4 regions of the Enterobacter cloacae complex sp. 385G4 genome follow, and region 2 is predicted to be linked to each of the others. Evidence: predicted binding sites of a transcription regulator. Region 2 holds the regulator's gene; each other region holds the start of a gene.
What was found. The regulator PhoB, encoded in region 2, activates phosphate uptake and scavenging genes when phosphate is short. The targets are predictions, from matches to a motif close to CTGTCATAAAACTGNCNNAT.

Region 1: the regulator PhoB is predicted to act here: its motif matches at 1,449-1,468, upstream of AC2FAJ_RS16980 (PhoX family protein).
Region 3: the regulator PhoB is predicted to act here: its motif matches at 1,714-1,733, upstream of AC2FAJ_RS11505 (esterase-like activity of phytase family protein).
Region 4: the regulator PhoB is predicted to act here: its motif matches at 1,238-1,257, upstream of AC2FAJ_RS09245 (phosphoethanolamine transferase).

Annotation. Positions count from the first base shown of each region.
Region 1 is NZ_JBXWDD010000006.1:234,713-240,064, reverse strand. Features, by position in the region: gene AC2FAJ_RS16980 (PhoX family protein) at 1-1,391, opposite strand, end outside; gene AC2FAJ_RS16975 (TonB-dependent receptor) at 1,519-3,702, opposite strand; partial or broken gene AC2FAJ_RS16970 (hypothetical protein) at 3,857-3,975, shown strand; tRNA gene AC2FAJ_RS16965 (tRNA-Arg) at 3,991-4,067, opposite strand; gene AC2FAJ_RS16960 (EAL domain-containing protein) at 4,346-5,044, shown strand; gene AC2FAJ_RS16955 (helix-turn-helix transcriptional regulator) at 5,069-5,352, shown strand, end outside.
Region 2 is NZ_JBXWDD010000006.1:91,352-96,703, forward strand. Features, by position in the region: gene sbcC (exonuclease subunit SbcC) at 1-1,879, opposite strand, end outside; gene sbcD (exonuclease subunit SbcD) at 1,876-3,081, opposite strand; gene phoB (phosphate response regulator transcription factor PhoB) at 3,269-3,958, shown strand; gene phoR (phosphate regulon sensor histidine kinase PhoR) at 3,980-5,275, shown strand.
Region 3 is NZ_JBXWDD010000003.1:205,476-210,827, reverse strand. Features, by position in the region: gene AC2FAJ_RS11510 (3'-5' exonuclease) at 1-232, shown strand, start outside; gene AC2FAJ_RS11505 (esterase-like activity of phytase family protein) at 310-1,668, opposite strand; gene AC2FAJ_RS11500 (YfaZ family outer membrane protein) at 2,080-2,625, shown strand; gene AC2FAJ_RS11495 (hypothetical protein) at 2,625-2,945, shown strand; gene AC2FAJ_RS11490 (NAD-dependent succinate-semialdehyde dehydrogenase) at 2,989-4,359, opposite strand; gene AC2FAJ_RS11485 (helix-turn-helix transcriptional regulator) at 4,511-5,254, shown strand; gene AC2FAJ_RS11480 (LysE family translocator) at 5,302-5,352, shown strand, end outside.
Region 4 is NZ_JBXWDD010000002.1:278,491-283,842, forward strand. Features, by position in the region: gene AC2FAJ_RS09245 (phosphoethanolamine transferase) at 1-1,231, opposite strand, end outside; gene mntS (manganase accumulation protein MntS) at 1,501-1,629, opposite strand; gene mntR (manganese-binding transcriptional regulator MntR) at 1,813-2,286, shown strand; gene AC2FAJ_RS09260 (anion transporter) at 2,283-3,392, shown strand; gene AC2FAJ_RS09265 (HlyD family secretion protein) at 3,494-4,588, shown strand; gene AC2FAJ_RS09270 (DHA2 family efflux MFS transporter permease subunit) at 4,585-5,352, shown strand, end outside.

The sequences.
Region 1 (5,352 bases), 140 kb from region 2:
GTGAGCGTACAGTAGACGCTGCCGCTGGCGTGCGGATCGACGGCTATCCATTCGGGGCGATCCATTTTGGTCGCCCCCACCGCGTCGGCCGCCAGGCGGGTTTTAATCAGCAGATCGCCCTGGCTTTCAAACCCTTTACTCTTATCCAGGCCATTTTGCCCGAAGATCAGCGGCAGCCAGTCTCCGCTCCCGTCCTCGTTGAACCTCGCGACGTACAGCGTGCCGGAGGTCAGCAGCTGCATATTGGCTTCACGGTTCGCGGGATCGTATTTTTTGTCCGAGACAAACTTATAGATGTACTCAAACTTCTGATCGTCCCCCATGTAGACCACCACGCGGTTATCGGCGGCGAGCGTGACGGCTGCCCCCTCATGCTTGAAGCGGCCCAGGGCGGTGTGCTTGCGCGGTGTGGAGGTGGGGTTGTAGGGATCGATCTCCACGACCCAGCCGAAACGGTTGGGTTCGTTAGGGGTTTTATCCACGCTGAACCGCTCGTCCACCTCGTTCCAGCGGTAGGATTCATCGCTGTCGCTGATGCCGTAACGTTTTTCCAGCGGATTGAAATCGGCTTTTTTGACAAAAATATCCGACCAGTTTTCCTCGCAGGTGAGATAGGTGCCCCACGGCGTGTGGCCGTTAGCGCAGTTTTGCATGGTGCCCAGCACGCGTTCCCCCTGCGGGTCGGCGGCGGTTTTCATTAAGTCCTGATGCCGCGCCGGGCCGGTAAGCTGCATCGGCGTATTGACGGTGATACGGCGGGCATATGAAGACGGGCGTACCACCTGCCAGTCGCTGCCCGCTTTTTTCACTTCCACCACCGAGACGCCCATCGCGTTCTGCCCCTTGCGGGCCTTGTCGAGGCTCCAGTTCGCCGTACCGTCGGTAAACAGCATCCCGTTGTCGATGTATTCATGGTTCATCGCCAGCAGGCCATGCTCCGGGTTTTGCTCCCCCTGCGGCAGGCTAAACCACGCCATGCCGTCGTGGTGCATGCCCGCCTGCACGGCCTGTTCGTCCGTGGTGTTGCTGGCGTCCGGCTTAAAGGCCGGCATGTTGTTTTTGATCCCCGTCGGGTCACCCCAGCGATAGAACGGGCGGGCAATATAGCCTTCCGGCACCCTGACCGTATCTTCGGTGGAGACGTCGATGCTGGTAAAGCCCAGGGAAACCGCTTTTGCCAGCGCGGAAGGCTTCGATACCGCGGCAATGGCGTTCTCAGGTTTGATCAGAAACGGGAATGATACGGCGGCCCCCGCAACGGCCCCCATCTGGAGAAAACGGCGGCGGGAGAGGAACACCTCCGCCACCTCGGAGAATACCGGGTTTGCGCTGCGGTTAGCGATGTCGTCGCGATGTTCTTTTTTAAAAACGGATTTGAGGGGTCTGCCCATAGCGGCTTCCTGTCATTGGCCAAGAGGTAAAGAGTTGGCGACCAGTGTAAGAAGCTTTTATTACAATTTTATAACACGATGACGGAAGGATGGGGGCATCCGTGCCCCGGATAACGAGGTGGAACGCTTAGAACTCGTAGCCAACCGAGACCTTAAAGGTACGCGGTTCGCCCTGAGTGATGTAGGTACCGGAATCGTCCACGCTGGCCCAGTAGTTCTCATTGGTCACGTTGTCGATGCCCGCGCGCACGGTCATCTGGTTTGCGTTGTGGTTCACCGCGAAGCGATAGCGCATGCCCAGATCCAGCGTGGTGTAGCTATCCAGCTTTTTGCTGTTCGCGAGATCGGCATACTGCGTGCCGGAGTGGTTCACGCGCGCGGTCGCTGTCAGGCCGTCAACCGGCTTGATGTCGTACTCCGCGCCCAGCACGGCGTAGAAGTTCGGAATACCGATCGCATCGTTGCCCTGGTTCACGCCGTTTTTGGTTTTGGTTAGCTCCGCCTGCAGCCAGGTGGCACTGGCGTTCAGACGCATCCCGAGCATCGGCTCGCCGAAGACGTTCAGCTCCACGCCACGGTTACGCTGCTCCGCATCCAGGCCGTAGTGATTGTTAGCATCGAGGATCGCCGAGGGCATTTTAATCTCAAACAGCGCCAGAGAGCCGCCCACGCGCCCGAAGTCCGCCTTCACGCCCACTTCGTTCTGCTTAGAGTGAACGATGCCGGTGCTCTGGCCGTAGTTGGTGGCGGTGTTAGGTGCGGTTTTGCCCGGCTGCAGCGCTTCGGTGTGGTTGGCGTAGAGGGAAATTTCTTCCCACGGTTTGTAAACCACGCCGTAGGTTGGCATCCAGCGGCTGCCGTCGAAGCCGTCCGCGTCGTTCTCTGCGCCGGTAATTTTGTTATACCCGCGAACGACCACTTTCTGATGGCGCGCGCCTGCGGTGAACAGCAGCTTGTCATCAAGCACGCCCAGGGTATCGCTCAGCAGCCAGCCCTGGGTGCGGGTGCGCCCGCTGGTCAGCGGATCGCTGTATTTACCGCCGGAGCCGTTGAAGTTGGTGCTGTCCGGCATATCCACGCCGGTGTTGTGGTAGATGTTGGTGGTCGGGTTATCCTTCGCCGCCGACATTTTCCACGCGATTTTTTCGTTTTTGGTCATTGCGGAGTACCCGACGTTGACCTTGTGCGAGACGAAGCCGGTGTTGAAGTTGCCGCGAATGCCCGCCATCCCGCTGACGGAATCGCTGATGCGGTTGGTATCCAGACGGCTGACCGTTGCGTTACCGCTCTTGTCCACCAGCTTCGGCGCGCTGTAGATCCCCTCTTCGTGCGCGTGCTGCGCGCCGAGGCCGGTATAGGCGGTCCAGCTGTCGGTGATGTCGTACTCGCTGCGCCACATCCCGAACTCGTTTTCGATATCGCTGTAGGCCCACTTCTGCGAGAAGTTACGATCGTTCTTCGGCGGTTCAGGCACGAAGTCCACCGCCGAGATGTTGACGCTGGTCGGGCTGCCGTGGAAGGTTTTCTTCTGATAGCCCAGATCCAGCGAGGTGCGGAAGCGGTCGCCTTTGTAGTCCAGGCCGGTGGAGAGCAGCGTGGTGCGGCGGCGGTCGTTCGGTACGCCGGTTTCGCCTTCACGATGCACGAGGTTCACGCGCGCGCCGAACTGGTCGTTATCGCCAAAGCGACGCCCCGCATCCAGCGTGGTGCCAATCTGGGAATCCGAGGTGTAGTCCACGCCCACTTTCGCCTGCGGCGTTTCCCCGGCATGCTTTGGCTCAAGGTTAATCATCCCGCCCACGCCCGAGCTTGCCGCGCCGTTCATCAGGGAGTTGGCCCCTTTGAAGATCTCAATGCGGTCAACCATCTGGGCATCCACCACCTGACGCGGCAGCACGCCGGAGAGGCCACCGAAGGTCATGTCGTCGCCGTCAAACTTCAGGCCGCGAATGCGGAAGGTTTCCGCGCTGTTGCCGTAACCCTGCACAAACTGAACGCCCGCGTCGTTGGCGACCACGTCAGCAATGGTTTTCGCCTGCTGATCTTCCACCAGTTTTGAGGTGTAGCTGATGATATTGAACGGCACGTCCATGGCGTTCTGCTGGCCGAGCATCCCCATTCGCCCGCCGTTCGCCACCTGCCCGTCAAGGAAGGCCGGCACCAGCTGGTCGCCACCGGGTTTAAAGTCGCCGGCAGGTGCAGACTGCACAACGATGGTGTCTTCTTTTTTATCCTCTGCCGCCCAAGCGGAATGTGTAACAGCGCCAATGGCGAGCGCCAGCAGCGTTTTGTGCATTTTGGTGTTGTTCATCGTTAACTCGTTTGAAAGTGCGCGCAAAAATAGCCCGTGGACGGGCCTTAGAATATATTGGTTGCAATGCAAATGAGAACTATACGCATTATCTATGCTTTGGCAAGCGCAAATCTCTGCAGGATCCTGCTCAAGTTAATGCGTGATAAAAGGGGATGCTCACCTTGCGCTGAACCATTTAAGTGAACACGCACGGAAAATTGATGCCATTTTGGCAAACATGACGCAAATACGACAGAAGGAGAAAATCAGGCTGGTTTGAAACTGGCGTAAGTGCCTGTTTCTAAATGGCACGCCCTGTAGGATTCGAACCTACGACCTACGGCTTAGAAGGCCGTTGCTCTATCCAACTGAGCTAAGGGCGCACTGAGAAGAGTGAACTTCGCGGTGGTGAAACGCGAAGAATTATACGGTCAATGTCAGGTGAGTCAATGCCTTTTCCGTTTTCGGGGGCAATTACCGCTAGCCGATTGTAAATACGGCTATTTTCTCAACATTTCTCACTGTTTCATCGTAAAATTTAGCGCTGCGAAAAGGCTTAGTTGCATTTAAGTAACGCCTGCTGTTTTCCTGCTCGTCGGCTCGTCACACTAGAGCGAGGTTTCCCGGCCGCCTGGAGGCTGACAGACAACAGGACAATGGAGTGACAGCGCAAAACCCGTTCGATACGCCCCCCCGGTTACAGTTTATTTCTCAGGACATCGTCGGCATCAAACTGGAGCCTGTCGTCGCCCTCACCTCTCAGCGTCAGGTTGGCGTGGAGGTGCTTAGCATTCTGTCCGAAACGCAGCACAGCGAGGATTTTTTCCGCCATCAGTCGGCAGGCTGGTCAATGACGCTGCTTGAAGCGCAGCTTGCCGCACTAAAAAAGACGCCGCACGGTAATAACCTTTTTATTAATCTGCCGATAACCGTTCTGACAGAGCCAGCGTCTTTTCAGCGGCTCATCAATCTGAAAAACACGCCGCTGAATATCGAGATTGTTGACCTCTCTGCCTTTCTGGCGTTCTCTGCCGCACAGAAGCAGCGCGTCATTCAAAACCTGTCGAAACTCCGGGAACAGGGGCACAGTATATGGCTGGATGACATCGACGAAACGGTCATTCAGCCGTTTTTATTTTGTCGATTACCGTTGAACGGCATCAAAATTGATAAGGGCGCATTCTGGCGTTTACGCGCTACACCCGCGCTGAGGCAGCTGGTTTCACGTTGCTTTCAGCTGGCCGGGAGCGTGCTCATCGAAGGTATTGAGACTGAACGCGATCGCACCTGGGCACTGCAGGCAGGCGCAGATCTCGGCCAGGGATATTACTGGCCGTCCTGGACATGGCCGGAGGATTAAAGAGCCATTTCCAGGAGGGAGACCATGCGAATGACAGTGCGCCGTTACCGGCGGCGGCGTACAGGAAGTGATGCACTGGGATTTACGCACTCACCTTTTGCTCCCCCCTTTTTCGACCGGCTCGAGTTTTTGAGCCAGTCCATCAGCCAGCCCCGAAAAACCGACGCTCCGTTTATCATTCTGGTCACGGAGGATCATTTTCTGCGCACCGGTTTTCTCAATGGACAGTTTCCCCTGAGCAGCTGTTGCGACTATATCTCGCTGGATGATGCGCTCGGCGCTCAGGCACAATGGCCTTCAGCGCGTCT
Region 2 (5,352 bases):
CGTTCAGCTGGTTTTGCAGGGTCAGACGCTGGCTGAGCTGGTAAAGCTGGCGCTCGTAGTGTTCCTGCTCGTTCATCCATGGCGCGATATCCTCCTGAATATTCAATGCGATATTCAAAGACGCGCACGCCTCCAGCCACGCTTTAGTGAGTGCTTGCTCTTCCTGAGAAAGCGTCTGCGCTTCGTCTGTCTCACGCTGGATCTGTTGAGCCAGGGCATTAACCTGTCCCAGCACCAGCAGGCCTTCCTCTTTAAGCGCGGCGACCTCTTTTTCGAGCGCATCACGGCGACGCTGGTTATCCGTCAGCTCAAGCGACCGGTAGGTCTCCACGGCAGGATGCTCGTGGGAGCCGCACAGCGGGCAGGGTTTGCCTGCCTCAAGCTGTGAGCGATAGCTTTCCAGATTTTTAATCGTCGCTTCGCGTTCGCATAGGGCTTTCAGGTCCAGATAGTGCTGGTGTTTCTCTTTGTACTGCTGGCGGCGCAGCGCCAGGGTTTCATTGAGCTTGCTCTGCTCCGCCTGGGCTTTCTGCACGCTTTCACCGTTCTGGCTCAGGCGCTTTTGCAGCGGCTGATAGCGGGCATGCAGCGACGTCAGCTGCTGGCGCAGCGTGCGGGACCGGGACTGCTGCTCCATGGCCGCGCAGACCTCATCCGCCGTCAGCGTCAGCGTATTTTCCGGCATCTCAGCCAGCTTCTGACGTAGCTCAGTCATCCGCGCAGCAAGCGCGACGAGCTGACTTTTGTCACGATTTAGCTGTGAGAACTGGGCGCGCCAGCCGGCAATTTCCTGGCCCAGCAGGCGATAACGCTCATTCTCCGCCAGCCACTGTCCCAGCGCCGTCAGTTCGGCCTGTAGCCGCTCATGGGTACGCAGGGCGGTATTGCGGATCCGCGCGCGCAGTGCAGTTTTGGTCTGTAAGCGAGTATTTACTTCGTTAATTCGCTGCTGGGTTTGCGTCAGACGTGCGGTTTGCTCCTGCTGATGCTCCCAGAGCGGACGAAGCTGGGCGGCGGGCTGGGCAAGCTGGAGTTTTGCCAGTTCCGGCGCCGCGTTCGCCTGCGCCTGTTGCGCCTGCTGCTGCAGGGCGGTAACGCGCTGCTGCTCCCGCACGAGCTCGTCATGACGCGTAAGCCACTGAAAATCTTTCTGTTGGCTTTGCTGCTGGGCCAGCAGGGTTTTCTCTTCGTCAGTAAGTGCCTGCAAACTTTGCTGCAACTGCTGCTGTTGTTCTTCGCTGAGCAGCACGACGCCCGCCGCCTGCGCCTCGCATTTTTCCAGCACGCTGCGGGCGGCTTTGTGTTTCTCAAACACCATCGCGGAAATCTGGCCGTAGATTTCGGTGCCGGTGAGTTCTTCCAGCAGTTCTGCTCGGTCGGCCGGTTTGGCATTGAGGAAGGCGGCAAATTGCCCCTGCGAGAGCAGCATTGAGCGGGTAAAACGGCCGTAGTCCAGCCCGGTGAGCGCCGCGGTTTGCTCCAGTTTATCCGACACCTTATCGGCCAGAATCTTGCCATCCTCGCAGCGGGCCAGCTCCACGCGCGGTGCCTGCAAGTTCCCGTCCGGCTGGTTGCGCGCCCGGTTCTGGCTCCAGAAGGCGCGATAGGCAACGCCTTTCACCTCAAATTCCACTTCCGCCAGGCACTCGGCGGTATCGCGCGTCATCAGATCGTTTTGCGCCTGAGAGACCTTATTCAGGCGCGGGGTTTCGTGGTAGAGCGCCAGGCAGATGGCATCGAGCAGGGTGGTTTTACCCGCGCCGGTTGCGCCAGTGATGGCAAACAGACCGTTGCTGGCAAAAGGCTCCGCGGTGAAGTCAATTTTCCACTCGCCCTTGAGGGAGTTGAGATTTTTCAGGCGCAGGCTCAGAATTTTCATGCGTTTTCTTCCTCGTCATTGAGGGCGTGCAGAGTATGGCTGAACAGCTCGTTGAGCCTGACGCGCTTCGCATCATCGATCTCTTCCTGCGACAGTCGGCGCTCGAACACCTCTTCTACGCGCAGTTCGCTAAGCGTTTCGCGCTGGGCGCCGAGCAGAATTTTCTCGCGCTGCTCGCGGCTGCGGCGCACCAGCAGCACCTCAACCGGCAACTCTTCGGTCAGCGCCTGAATTTTCCGCTGCATATCGTGCAGGTAGTCATCGGTGGTGATTTCAATATCCAGCCAGACGGGCGGGTTAAGCTCAGCGCCGCGCCACTGCTCAAGCTGGGCGGTGATGGCAGCCAGATCGCCCTTCAGCACCGCCAGCGGCTGGGTGACCGGCACTTCCAGCGTCTCGACGGCGCTGAGTTTGCCCTCATCAAAGCTCACCAGATGCACGGATTTGGCTTTTCCGGTTTCATCGAAGCTGAGCGAAATAGGGGAGCCACAGTAGCGGATATGCTCGCAGCCGCCGATGACCTGGGCGCGGTGAATGTGCCCGAGCGCGATGTAGTCCGCGGGCGGGAAGTTTTGCGCCGGAAAGGCGTCCAGCGTACCGATATAGATCTCGCGGACCGCGTCACTTTTGCTGGCCCCGACGGTGGTGAGGTGCCCGGTGGCAATGATCGGAATGGCCTGTTCACCGCGCAGGGCACAGGCTTCCGCGTGCTGCTGGTGATAGTAGTCGGTGATGGCCTGCAATAAATGCCGCTGCTTTTCCGCGCCCGACAGTCCCGCCTGGCTTTGCACGATGTCGCGCGGACGTAAAAAGGGAATCGGACACAGTACCGCGCCCGGCGACCCGTCGCGCTTTTTCAGGATCTGCGGGGCGTGCCCTGCGCTGGCGACGACGGTGGTATTGAGAAATGCCAGGATGTCGCGGGATTCATAGAGCGTCGCGACGGAATCATGGTTGCCGGCGACAATCACCAGATGACAGCCGGTTTGCTGCAGATTCACCACGAAGCGGTTGTACAGCTCACGCGCATAGCTCGGCGGCGAGCCGGTATCAAAAATATCTCCCGCCACGATAATCGCGTCCACCTCATGCGTCCGGGCCGTTTCCAGCAGCCAGTTCAGGAACGCTTCATGTTCAGCCGCACGGCTTTTGCTGTAAAAATTTTGACCCAGATGCCAGTCCGAGGTGTGAAGTATGCGCATAGGAGATCCGTGGCGAAAAACGATGCGGGCGATTATAAACTGTCAGGGAGAGGAAAATAACCGCTGTAATAAAACAACAGTTTGCCATTTATAGTGGTACTGTTTTTCATAAATCTGTCATAAATCTGACGCATAATGGCGCCGCATTACAAACTTGTAACTTAAATAAGATAAGACAGGGCAAAGTATGGCGAGACGTATTCTGGTCGTAGAAGATGAAGCTCCAATTCGTGAAATGGTGTGCTTCGTGCTCGAACAAAATGGCTTCCAGCCGGTTGAAGCGGAAGATTATGACAGCGCGGTGAACCAGCTGAATGAACCCTGGCCCGATCTGATTCTGCTTGACTGGATGTTGCCCGGCGGCTCCGGACTGCAGTTTATCAAACATCTGAAGCGTGAAGCGCTGACCCGCGACATCCCGGTGGTGATGCTCACGGCGCGCGGAGAGGAAGAGGATCGCGTGCGCGGTCTGGAGACCGGCGCGGACGATTACATTACCAAGCCTTTCTCCCCGAAAGAGCTGGTTGCCCGCATTAAGGCCGTCATGCGCCGTATTTCCCCGATGGCGGTCGAAGAGGTGATCGAGATGCAGGGCCTCAGCCTTGACCCAACGTCACACCGCGTGATGACCGGCGAAAATCCCCTCGACATGGGGCCTACCGAATTTAAACTCCTGCACTTCTTTATGACCCATCCGGAACGCGTTTACAGCCGCGAGCAGTTGCTGAATAACGTCTGGGGAACTAACGTGTATGTCGAAGACCGGACGGTTGACGTACATATCCGCCGCCTGCGAAAAGCGCTGGAACTGAGCGGCCACGATCGTATGGTACAGACGGTCCGCGGTACGGGTTATCGTTTCTCGACCCGTTTCTGAATAATGACAGGAGTGTGACGCGTGCTGGAACGTCTGTCATGGAAAAGGCTCGTCTTTGAACTGATCTTATGCTGTATTCCGGCCCTTCTTCTGGGGGCCTTACTTGGGCATCTGCCGTGGTTTCTGCTGGCGGCGGTCACCGGGCTGTTAGCCTGGCATTTCTGGAACCTGCTGCGTCTCTCCTGGTGGCTGTGGGTGGACCGCAGTATGACCCCGCCGCCGGGAAGCGGCAGCTGGGAGCCGCTGCTGTACGGCCTGCACCAGATGCAGATGCGTAATAAAAAGCGTCGCCGCGAGCTGGGAAGCCTGATCAAACGCTTTCGCAGCGGCGCAGAGTCGCTGCCGGATGCGGTGATCCTGACGACAGAAGAAGGAACTATTTTCTGGTGTAACGGGCTTGCGCAACAGCTGCTGGGCCTGCGCTGGCCGGACGACAATGGTCAGAACATCCTTAACCTTCTGCGTTATCCCGAGTTCACGCTGTATCTGAAAAAGCGTGATTTCACCCGTCCCCACAATCTGAAGCTGAATAACGGTCGCCATCTGGAAATCCGCGTGATGCCCTACAGCGATCGCCAGTGGCTGATGGTGGCGCGCGACGTGACCCAGATGCATCAGCTGGAAGGGGCGCGTCGTAACTTCTTCGCCAACGTCAGCCATGAGCTGCGAACCCCATTGACCGTGCTGCAGGGCTACCTGGAGATGATGCAGGAGCAAACCCTGGAAGGCGCGCCGCGTGAAAAAGCGCTGCATACGATGCGCGAGCAAACGCACCGTATGGAAGGGCTGGTGAAGCAGCTGCTGACGCTGTCAAAGATTGAAGCGGCGCCTTCTCTTGCGCTGAATGACACCATTGATGTGCCAATGATGCTGCGCGTCGTCGAGCGTGAAGCGCAGACGTTAAGCCATAAAAAACATCAGCTGACCTTTGACGTCGACAACACGCTGAAGGTGCTGGGCAGCGAGGATGAACTGCGTAGCGCCATCTCCAACCTGGTGTACAACGCGGTAAACCATACGCCGGAAGGAACGGATATCGTGGTGCGCTGGCAGCATACGCCGGCAGGCGCCGAGTTTAGCGTTGAGGATAACGGGCCGGGGATCGCCCCGGAGCATATTCCGCGCCTGACCGAGCGCTTCTACCGGGTGGATAAAGCGCGATCGCGGCAGACGGGCGGAAGCGGCCTGGGGCTGGCGATTGTGAAACACGCGGTGAATCACCATGAAAGCCGTCTCGATATTCAGAGTGCCCTGGGTAAGGGAACCCGCTTTAGTTTCGTTATCCCGGAACGATTAATTGCCAAAAAGAGCGCCTGACGGCAGGCGTGTCATTTTACCTTTCCATGGGTCAGCCATCGCTGGCCCGTTTGCTTTGCAGTCAAGCGAAACGCGTG
Region 3 (5,352 bases), on a different contig from region 2:
TGATTTCCTCTGCGTCATGCCGCTGCCCAGCAGTAAAGGTCTTGAATTTCACTCAGTCGCCATTATGGATGCGGCAAAGGAAAGGGACAGTGAAGATCTGAGTGACGATATCAAGCGCCTTTACGTCGGTTTTACCCGCGCACGACAGAATCTTCTGGTGACAATGCACGGAACCGGAAGCCTGCGAGATCATCTGGTCGAGACCTGGGAAAAGAGCGTTAAAACGATCTAGCTGCTCCGCGTTGATAAATATCTGCACCGAACAATCCCCTCTCCCCTAAGGGGAGAGGGTTAGGATGAGGGGTAAAATTATTTCAACGCCTCCGGCAGCGTCACAATCCACAGCTCGCTCTCTGACTCCGGCTTCTTCAGCGGCTTCACGCTGAGCGTGGTTTCCACCGGTTTATCGTCCAGCGTCAGCTTGCCTTCCTCGTTAACCCGATAGTCCTTGAGCTTTTTGCCCTCGACCGGATGCTGAATCGCCACCTTCACGCCAAAGTCGTTATCGTTCGCCACCGCAAGCCGTTTGCCGTCGATCAGCGCCAGCCCTTCGGCCTTCTCCTGCTTCCAGCCCAGCGCGCGCAGATCGACGACCTGCGTTTTTGCAGCAAGGGTAATGCCGCGCTGTGCCAGGGTTTTCTCATCATCAAACTCCGGGTACTCGCCCGGCTTGTCGAAAGCGGTCAGGTCGCTCGCCTTGCTGAGATCCACCTTGTAGATAAGGTTACGCATCGCGTCATTTTTATCCTCACCCTGTTCAATCAGCAGGATGTGCTGGTCGTCCAGCGCCACGATGTCGCCGATTTTGGCGTCGCTGTTTTTGCTGTAGGCCGCGCTGTCGATGGGGTAGCCGTACATCGCCGTTTTCCCGGTCGCCGGGTCGAAGCTGACCAGACGCGTAAACAGCGCCTGCTTTTTGCTCTTACCGTCGATATCCAGCGTGCTTTGCACGGCGGCGATAATCCGCCCGTCCGGCATCCGGGTCAGGCCTTCAAAGCCCCGGTTCGGCTGGCGCCATTTGATAACGTTTGGCAGACCGCCCGCGATGGATTTTTCCCCTTCCGCCGCCTGCGGCCCGTGGATCGCCAGAATTTTCCCTTTGCTGTCGACGTTAATCAGGAACGGGCCATACTCGTCGCACAGCCAGAAACCGCCCTTGCCGTCCGGGGTGATGCCTTCCGTGTCCAGCCCGCGGTTGTCACCCTTCAGAATTTTAAGGGTATCGCTGAACGCCACCTCATTGGTGGCTCCAATCACGCCGCTTTGCAGCGGCAGGCCGTTAATCTCGCCTTTATCATCATGCAGCGGGCGGGCATCCGTTGTCTCCGCTTTGCCGTTCTGAACGCGGATGGTCATCAGCAGCGGCGCGAAATCCGGCGTGACAAAAATTTTGGCTTCGTTTTTACCCATTTTGGGCGCATCGGCGTTAGGACCGCGATCGGTCACGGTCGCGAAGGTCAGAGCATCGCCCTGCTTGCCCGTAAACAGCAGGCCGGAGCCAATCCCTACCGGGAGTCCATTCGGAAACGCACCGGCAAACGCGCCGCTGTATTTCACGTGTGAGCCGTCAGGGAAGCTGACAACATAGCGCTCAGCCGTGGGCTGCGCCGCCAGGCCAGAGAAAGAGAGCATACAGCCGATAAGCACAGGAATGATTTTTCTTTTCATATTGTTAGCATCCGGAAAGTGAAGCCCACAACGTAATGAACAAACGTGTCAGAAAAATGACATGGAAAGGAAACGTGGCCGGACATCTGAACGAATAATGACCATAAAAATGTAAAAATTTGTTTTTTTTATGTGATTTTAGAAATGGAATTGGAAATTATTAGAAGCGCAATTAATGCATATCAAATCACTATCCCTGCCTCGTTCAGATTTCGTTTAGTCAAAAAATTAAACTGTTCCTCAACACCTGAAATTTGCGCGTTGACACACCGACAACCCAACTTAAGCGTTACAAATAAAGATAAAAGAATTAACAATTACAGCATGAAAAGTCGATTTGCATCACATTTGCAGTCATAAACATCGCTTGTTAAGGTGCCCCCAGATTAATTTGATGATGAGGCACGAAACATGAAAAAACTGAACATTCTTCTTCTTTCTGCACTGACCGCCATTTCGGGTTCCGCACTGGCAATGGGCGGCAGCATTGAGCAGGGTAAAAACTTTACCAACCTCAACCTGGAAATGGGCAAATCCTCATCCGGTGTTTATCTCGAAAGTAACTGGCTGAAAAACACCGACGACGGTACCCAGACTGGTGGCGTGGGTGCAGGCTACAACCTGGAAGTGGGCCCGGTGATGCTGAATGCGGGCGCAAAAGCCATCTACATCGGCCCGAAAAAAGGCGATAACGGCGTGGCCTTCCCGATTGGCGGCGGCGTAAACGTTGCGCTGACCGACAGCATCCACGTCTATGGCGAAGGCTATGCGGCACCAGAAGGCCTGAACAATAGCGTGAAAAACTACGTTGAAGCTAACGGCGGCGTAAGCTGGACCCCAATCAAACCGGTTACGCTGAAAGTAGGCTACCGCCACGTGAGCGTTGACGGTAAAGATGGTCGTCCAAACCACACCCTGATTGATGGCGCATATGTCGGCGGTGGAGTTAGCTTCTGATGAAACACCGCATTACCGCGCTTTGCGTTCTGAGCCTCACGCTGATGCTCACCGGCTGCGTCCAGTACAAATGGGTAAAACCGGGCGTGAGCGACGCTGAAATGAATAAAAAGCTCACGGAATGCGAAGCGCAGGCCCTGATCGATCTGCCTCCGGATAACGTAGTGACCGGTTCGAGCTCGGAAAAAACGGATAAAAAGAACAAGAAAAAGGATATTTCCACGAGCTACACGGTTGAAGACGCGAATGAATATCGCCGGGATACGTTAGTCGACAGCTGCATGTTCAAAAGCGGCTGGGACAAGATCGAAGTACAGTAATCAACTGAAAAAACCTGCCAACCGGCAGGTTTTTTATTACCTCTTACTTACGCACCACCACCAGCTTCTGGTTCACAAACTCTTTGATCCCCAGATCCGACAGCTCGCGTCCGTAGCCGGAACGCTTCACGCCGCCGAACGGCAGCTCCGGCGCGGTATCGGTGAGCCAGTTGATGTACACCATCCCGGTCTCGATCCGCGACGCCATTTTCTTCGCGCGCTCGATGTCCTGGCTGAACACCGCCCCGCCCAGGCCGTAGTGGGAGTCGTTCGCCAGCGCGACCGCCTCGTCGTCGTTTTTCACCACGTACATCTGCGCAACCGGGCCGAAGAACTCTTCGAAGTACGCCGGGTTATCGCGGGAGATATTCGTCAGGATCGTCGGTTCGAAGAAGCTCCCGTCGCGCTGCACCGGCTTGCCGCCAAAGTGCAGCGTGGCACCGTTTTTCACCGCCTCGTTAACCTGTTTGGTCAGCGTTTCCAGCGCATCTTTAGAAGAGAGCGGCCCCAGCGTGGTGCTCTCGTCCAGCGGATCGCCAATCTTCACCTGCTTAAACGCCTCGGTAAATTTGCTCAGGAAGGCATCCGCAATCTTTTCATGCAGGATAAAGCGCTTCGCCGCGGTACAGACCTGCCCGGCGTTGTTGAGCCGCGCATTCACGCCAATCTTAACCGCTTTATCCAGGTCCGCGTCGTCCAGCACCACGAAGACGTCGTTACCGCCCAGTTCGAGGGTCGATTTCTTAATGTGCTTCGCCGCCTGCGCGGCCACCACGCTGCCCGCCTTTTCGGAGCCGGTTAGCGCTGCGCCCTGCACGCGATCGTCTGCGATGATATTCGCCACCTGTTCGGACGAGATAAACAGGTTCGTCCACGCCCCTTCCGGCGCGCCCGCCTCGCGCACCAGATGCGCAAAGGTCTCGGCGCAGTGCGGCACGATGCTGGCATGCTTGGCGATAACGGGGTTACCCGCCGCCAGGTTTGGTGCCAGGACGCGCATCAGCTGGTAGTACGGGAAGTTCCACGGCTCGACGGCCATCAGCACGCCGATGGGGTGATGCTCCACCCACGCTTCCCCAAGTTCAGAGTCGTACTTCACCGGGGCGAGGAACTGCTTCGCGTTGTCGGCGTAGTAGCGGGCGATCTGCGCGCAAAGCTTCACCTCGCCGCGGCTCTGTTCGATGAGCTTACCCATCTCCTGGCTGGCGATTTTGGCCAGATCCTCCACGCGCTCGTCGATCAGGTCGGCAAGCTTATGCAGCACCGGCAGGCGCTGGCTGATGTCGCCTTTCGCCCATTCCGAATGGTAAAGCGCATCGGCCGCCTTCAGCGCCGCTTCGATATCCGCGTCGGTATGTGAGGGGTATTCTTTGATGAGCTGGTTAGTGGCAGGGTTTACTGTCTGATAAGCCATGTCGAATCTCCTTGTTTTACCGCTTAGGGTATTAAGAGTAGTCAACATGACTGGCTGTGGACGTAAAGTTGGGTATATCCGGAAGGTTCTGAGTTAAGCAGTGCCGGACGGTTCGCTGACGTGGTATAAAAAACGTCCAGAAGGAGTTTCCATGACCGATACCCGACACGTTCGCCAGACTTTTCACCGCGCCAGGGGCCTTGAGCTGCGCAGCACCTGGCAAAGCACGCGGGCGTACAAACGCCACTGTCACCCTCAACTCTCCATCGGCGCGATTGTTGAGGGCCAGACCTGCTGCGTGTGCCATGACCAAGAGTACATTCTTCATCCCGGGGACCTCATTGCGATCCCGGCTTATGCGCCGCACAGTTGCAACCCCGTCGACGGGCAGCCGCGCAGCTACCATATGCTCTATATCGACACCGATCTTCCTCTGGCGCTACAGGTGATTCGTAACCCTGCCCTGTTTGCCCATTACCTGGACGTCGTTAAGACAATGTCTCCAGCGTCCGTGGAGGCGCTGCTTTCTGCCCTTCCCCGCTGCGCGGATAACGCAGACGCGCTTCGCCCAACCAGCCAGCATGTGCGGCAGGCGTTTCTTGCCGACCTGGCCGCACCGCCTTCGCTTGACGAACTTGCCCAACGCTTCTCGCTGCGCAAGGAGACGCTGATCCGTACCTTCCGGCAGGACACCGGCCTGACGCCGGGCAGCTTCCTCAACATCTCCCGCGTGGAGTTCGCCAAAGCGCGGCTACGTGCCGGGGACGACATCGCCGACGTCGGCTACCAGAGCGGCTTTGCCGACCAGAGCCATTTTCATAAGACCTTCGTCAGCTATACCGCCGCCACGCCGCGCCAGTACGCCACGGGCCGATCAATATCAGACAATAAATAGGTTCTGCAGCGCCGTAGCCTGTCCTCAGATGGTTAACTGAGGTCGCTATGGAACTGTTCTTCCCTTCCGCTTTTCTCGCTCTGGCGCTGGCGCATTTT
Region 4 (5,352 bases), on a different contig from region 2:
CCGTATTGCGCAGCTGATCGTAAAGCTTGCTGAGCAGCTCGTCGGTTTGCGTCATGGTATAGAGATAGCAAGAGGTCTCTTTCGACTGCACAAACTCCGCGTATTTACCGCCAGTGCGATCGCAGGCCTGCGGGTGCGATCCCATCAGGTGCAGAACAATCAGCTGCGGCTGGGTGCGCGGGGTAGCAAAGACCTGCGCCGTCATCTTCAGCAGCGCCTCGTCTTTGGTGTTTTTGTCGGCTTCAAAATCGCCGCTCTTCAGGAACTGCACTTCGTCAGCACGCTTAGCAATACTGGCGATGGCGGTGTCGTATTCGCCAATTTGCCCCTGATTGGAGAACCACCAGGTCTGAAAACCGGCGCGGTTGGCCAGCGTGACAAAATTATCCTGAAACTGAGGTTTGCCATCCACCACGCGGTTCAGCGTCAGGCCGAGCGATTTCTGCGTCGAGCCGCTGGCCGCCACATAATCGGTAAACAGGGTGCCGTTGACAGAGCTGGCAAACGGTGTGTTATTCCAGTGCCCGCCGAATGCGCCCAGCGCGTCGCGACGTGCGCTCTCGCCAATCACCACCACATAGGTATGGTATTTCGGCTTAACCGCCAGCACGTTCCAGGTGTCTTTCATATTGGAAAGTTCAGCCATGCGCGCCTGCTCGTCGAGAACCTCTTTATTGTTCACGACGACGTCTTTAACGAAACGGAACACCGGATAGCCCGTATCTTTCAGCTTGAACACGCCGCCCCAGGCCAGGTTTTGCACCGGCGCAACGAAAAACGTCCCCACGCTAAACGCCAGGCACAGAGACTCCATTTTTCCCCATGATCTCTTCGCGTCTGCTTTGCGACGAACCGCGATGACGCCAAGCGCAAAGATAAAGAGGCCGACGACGTAGCTGTACCAGGGGAAGATCGTCAGGATCTCCGTCGACTCTTCCATATTGGTGGAGTGCAGCGCCAGCAGGGTGTTGAAGTTTGGCGCGCCGTAGGCCTGGCCAAACGGGAAATACATCGCAGCAATCAGCGAACAGACCCCTACCAACGCTTTCTGCACGCGCGGGGCCGCTCGCCACAGCACATGCAGGATGCAGGTGAAAGCCACTGCATAAAGCAGGCTGAAGGGATAGCCGAGCGCAAAGTTAATCAGCAGCGACTGCAAAAAGTAAAATCCCGTCCACGGGCTTAAGGCCCGGCTGCGGGTAACGATGGTATCTATCAGGGTTACATTCATAGGTCACTATCACAAAAACGCCATGTGCTCACCCTGGCGCCAAGGGTCAAAGCCTGCCGGACAGTGCGTGGAAAGGGAATGAGAGGTCCGCTTCAGCGAGCCGCAAATTGTGCAGGGCTGCAAGAAGATAGTGCGAGCGTGAATTAAGGTCAACAGTTGCTAAACAGATGTTTTGCGAAGGGGGCTGCAAATCCGCAAAAATTATCGGGAATTGGTCAGTTTACAGCGGAAGTGTGACAGAAAAATGAAGCGGCGTACCGCAACGCCGCTTAGTGGGAAGGTTTGTCGTCCTGATGCGGTTTGTTGTTAAACATATCGCACAGCATGTTCAACAGCATTAAGCGCACTTTAAAAGGAGAGTGGGTAAACACGGTCATGCACCTCTTGAATTCGTTCATGAGACCTCCTGATGTTTGATCCCTTCGATCCGTGAAGGGTGACTGCATTACATACAGATATAGCACAGGCTATATTGTATAGCTATGGCTATTTCGTTAATTTTTTGTGCTTGTGGAGGGATGGTTTACAATGTGCGCTCTCGATACCGGGCGCTGGAAGCGTCACCCCAATGAGGAAGTACAATGAACCGTCGCGCAGGTAAGCCAACCATTAAAAAAACGACGCAACTGGTGAATGTTGAAGAACATGTCGAAGGTTTTCGCCAGGTCCGTGAAGCGCACCGGCGTGAACTGATTGATGATTATGTTGAACTGATTTCCGATCTGATCCGCGAGGTTGGGGAAGCGCGTCAGGTCGATATGGCCGCCAGGCTCGGGGTTTCGCAGCCGACGGTCGCTAAAATGTTAAAACGTCTGGCCTCGGTAGGCCTGATCGAAATGATCCCCTGGCGCGGCGTGTTTCTGACGCCGGAAGGGGAGAAGCTTGCGCAGGAGAGCCGCGAGCGCCATCAGCTCGTCGAGAACTTTTTGCTGGTGCTGGGCGTCAGCCCGGAAATTGCCCGTCGGGATGCGGAAGGAATGGAGCACCACGTTAGCGAAGAGACGCTGGTGAAGTTTCGCGAATTTACCCTTAAATATGGTCCCTCCGCTGAATGAAAATCCCTGGACTGCAGGCCCTGTCACGCGATCGTTTCTTCCATCTCTTATTAATCATTGGCGCCGGGTTAAGCCTGTTTGTGCCGTTTGCGCCACAGGCCTGGTCTGCGGCGATTGACTGGCGCACCATCATCACCCTGAGCGGGTTAATGATGCTGACCAAAGGGGTCGAGCTGAGCGGCTATTTTGACGTCCTGGGGCGCAAAATGGTGCGCCGTTTTGCCACCGAGCGCAGGCTGGCCCTGTTTATGGTATTCTCCGCCGCGGTGCTGTCGACGTTTCTGACCAACGATGTGGCGCTGTTTATCATCGTACCCCTCACGCTCACCCTGCGTAAGCTTTGCGAGATCCCGGTCAGCAGACTGATCATCTTTGAAGCGCTCGCCGTTAACGCCGGTTCTCTGTTGACGCCCATCGGCAACCCGCAAAATATTCTTCTCTGGGGACGTTCCGGTCTGTCATTCGCCGCCTTTACCTGGCAGATGGCGCCTCTGGCGCTGGTGATGATGTTGTCGCTGCTGGCGGTCTGCTGGCTCGCGTTTCCGGATAAAAAGCTGCAATACCATAGCGGGACCACGGGCCCGCAGTGGCAGCCGCGGCTGGTCTGGAGCTGCCTCGGGCTGTATATCGTCTTTCTGTTCGCCCTGGAGCTGAGGTATGAGCTGGCGGGCGTCCTGCTCGTCGCCGCGGGCTTTGTCGTGCTGGCGCGGCGCGTGCTGGTGAGCGTGGACTGGACGCTGCTGCTGGTCTTTATGGCGATGTTCATCGACGTGCATCTGCTTATTCAGCTTCCCGTGCTGCAAAACGTTCTGCACAGCGTCAGCACGCTGTCGCAGCCGGGGCTGTGGCTGACGGCGATTGGCCTGTCGCAGTTTATCAGCAACGTGCCTGCCACCATTCTGCTGCTTAACTACGTTCCGCCGGACACGCTACTGGCCTGGGCGGTGAACATCGGTGGGTTTGGGCTGCTGCCCGGCTCCCTGGCAAACCTGATCGCCCTGCGCATGGCCAATGACCGTCGCATCTGGTGGCGCTTCCACCTCTGGTCGATCCCGATGCTGCTCTGGGCTGCGGCGATCGGTTTCGGACTATTCCTTCTCATATAGTGCGCAATTTGTCAGTTTTTCCTGGCAAATGTATAGCAACGTCCTAGCTTTAGTGAACGGCATAGTGTGATGCCGCTCACTGACAGGACCGTTGCTGAATTATGGCAGAAGAACAAAATCCACCTGCTGACGAGCAGGATAAAAACAATAACGAGCGTAAACGCCCGGGCAAAAAACCGTTAATTATCCTTGGCATCGTGGTCATCGTGATGGTGATCGTGGCGCTGGTCTGGTGGTTTTTAACCCGCAACGAAGAGACCACCGACGACGCCTTTACCGACGGCGACGTGGTGACCATTGCCCCCAAAACGGCGGGCTACGTTACCGAGCTTCGCGTGCGGGATAACCAGCGCGTGAAGAAAGGGGATGTGCTGGTGGTGATCGATCCTCGCGATACCACCGCCCAGCGCGATCAGGCTCAGGCTCAGCTTGGGCTGGCTATCGCGCAGCTGCATCAGGCCCAGGCGCAGCTGGCGCTCTCAAAAGTGCAGTATCCCGCCCAGCGTGACGAAGCCAAAGCGCAGGTGTTGAAAGCGCAGGCCGATCTGGCGAACGCGCAGGCAGAGTACCGGCGCCAGCGCGGCGTCGACCCGCGCGCGACCACCCAGCAAAGTATTGATTCTGCGAACGCTCAGCTGCGCAGCGCCCAGGCTGGCCTTGCCAGCGCACAGGCGCAGCTGGAAGTGGCGGAGCAGGTACAGCTGCAAATCCGCCAGCAGGAGACCAACGTCGAAGCCCGCGAGCGTCAGGTCGAACAGGCGAAAGCACAGCTGGAAACGGCCAATCTGAACCTCTCTTACACCGAAGTCCGCGCCCCGTTCGACGGCTTTGTCACCAAACGCAACGTGCAGCCCGGCACGCTGGTTCAGGCGGGCACCGCGCTGTTCTCGCTGGTCTCCCCGAACGTGTGGGTGGTGGCGAACTTTAAAGAGTCCCAGCTTGAGCGCATGAAGCCCGGCGATAAGGTTAGCGTCTCCGTGGATGCCTGGCCGGATATGGAGCTTGAAGGCCATATCGACAGCATCCAGCAGGGCAGCGGCTCGCGCTTCTCCGCCTTCCCGTCGGAAAACGCCACCGGTAACTTTGTGAAGATTGTTCAGCGCGTACCGGTAAAAATCGTCATCGATAAAGGTCTGGATCCGAACAAGCCGCTGCCGCTGGGGCTGTCGGTTGAACCGAAGGTCACCGTGGAATGACGGATCATAGCCACGATAACTGGAAGCCCGCCAGTAACCCGTGGGCGGTGGCGATTGTCGTCACCCTGGCGGTGTTCATGGAAATTCTGGACACCACCATCGTCAACGTCGCGCTGCCGCACGTGGCGGGGTCGCTCTCGGCCAGCTACGACGAATCCACCTGGGTACTGACAAGCTACCTGGTGGCGAACGGCATCGTGCTGCCCATCTCGGCGTTCCTGAGCCGGCTCTTTGGCCGCAAGCAGTTCTTCCTCATTTGCATCGTGATGTTCACCATCTGCTCGTTCCTGTGCGGCATCGCCACCGAGCTGTGGCAAATCATCCTGTTCCGCGTGATGCAGGGCTTCTTTGGCGGCGGGTTGCAGCCCACCCAGCAGTCGGTGCTGCTTGACTACTTCAAGCCGGAGGACAGGGGCAAAGCGTTTGGGCTTTCCTCCATTGCGATTATCGTCGCGCCGGTGCTCGGCCCGACGCTGGGGGGCTGGATCACCGACAACTACTCCTGGCGCTGGGTGTTCTTTATCAACATCCCGGTGGGGATTGTGACGGTGCTGGCGATCTACCAGCTGCTGGAAGATCCGCCGTGGGAGAGCAAATCAAAAGAGAAGCTGACCATCGACTGGACGGGGATCGGCCTGATCGCCCTCGGTCTGGGTTGTTTGCAGGTGATGCTCGACCGGGGCGAGGATGACGACTGGTTCTACTCGAACTTTATCCGCACCTTCGCGGTGCTGACGCTGGTCGGCATTATCGGCGCAATCTAC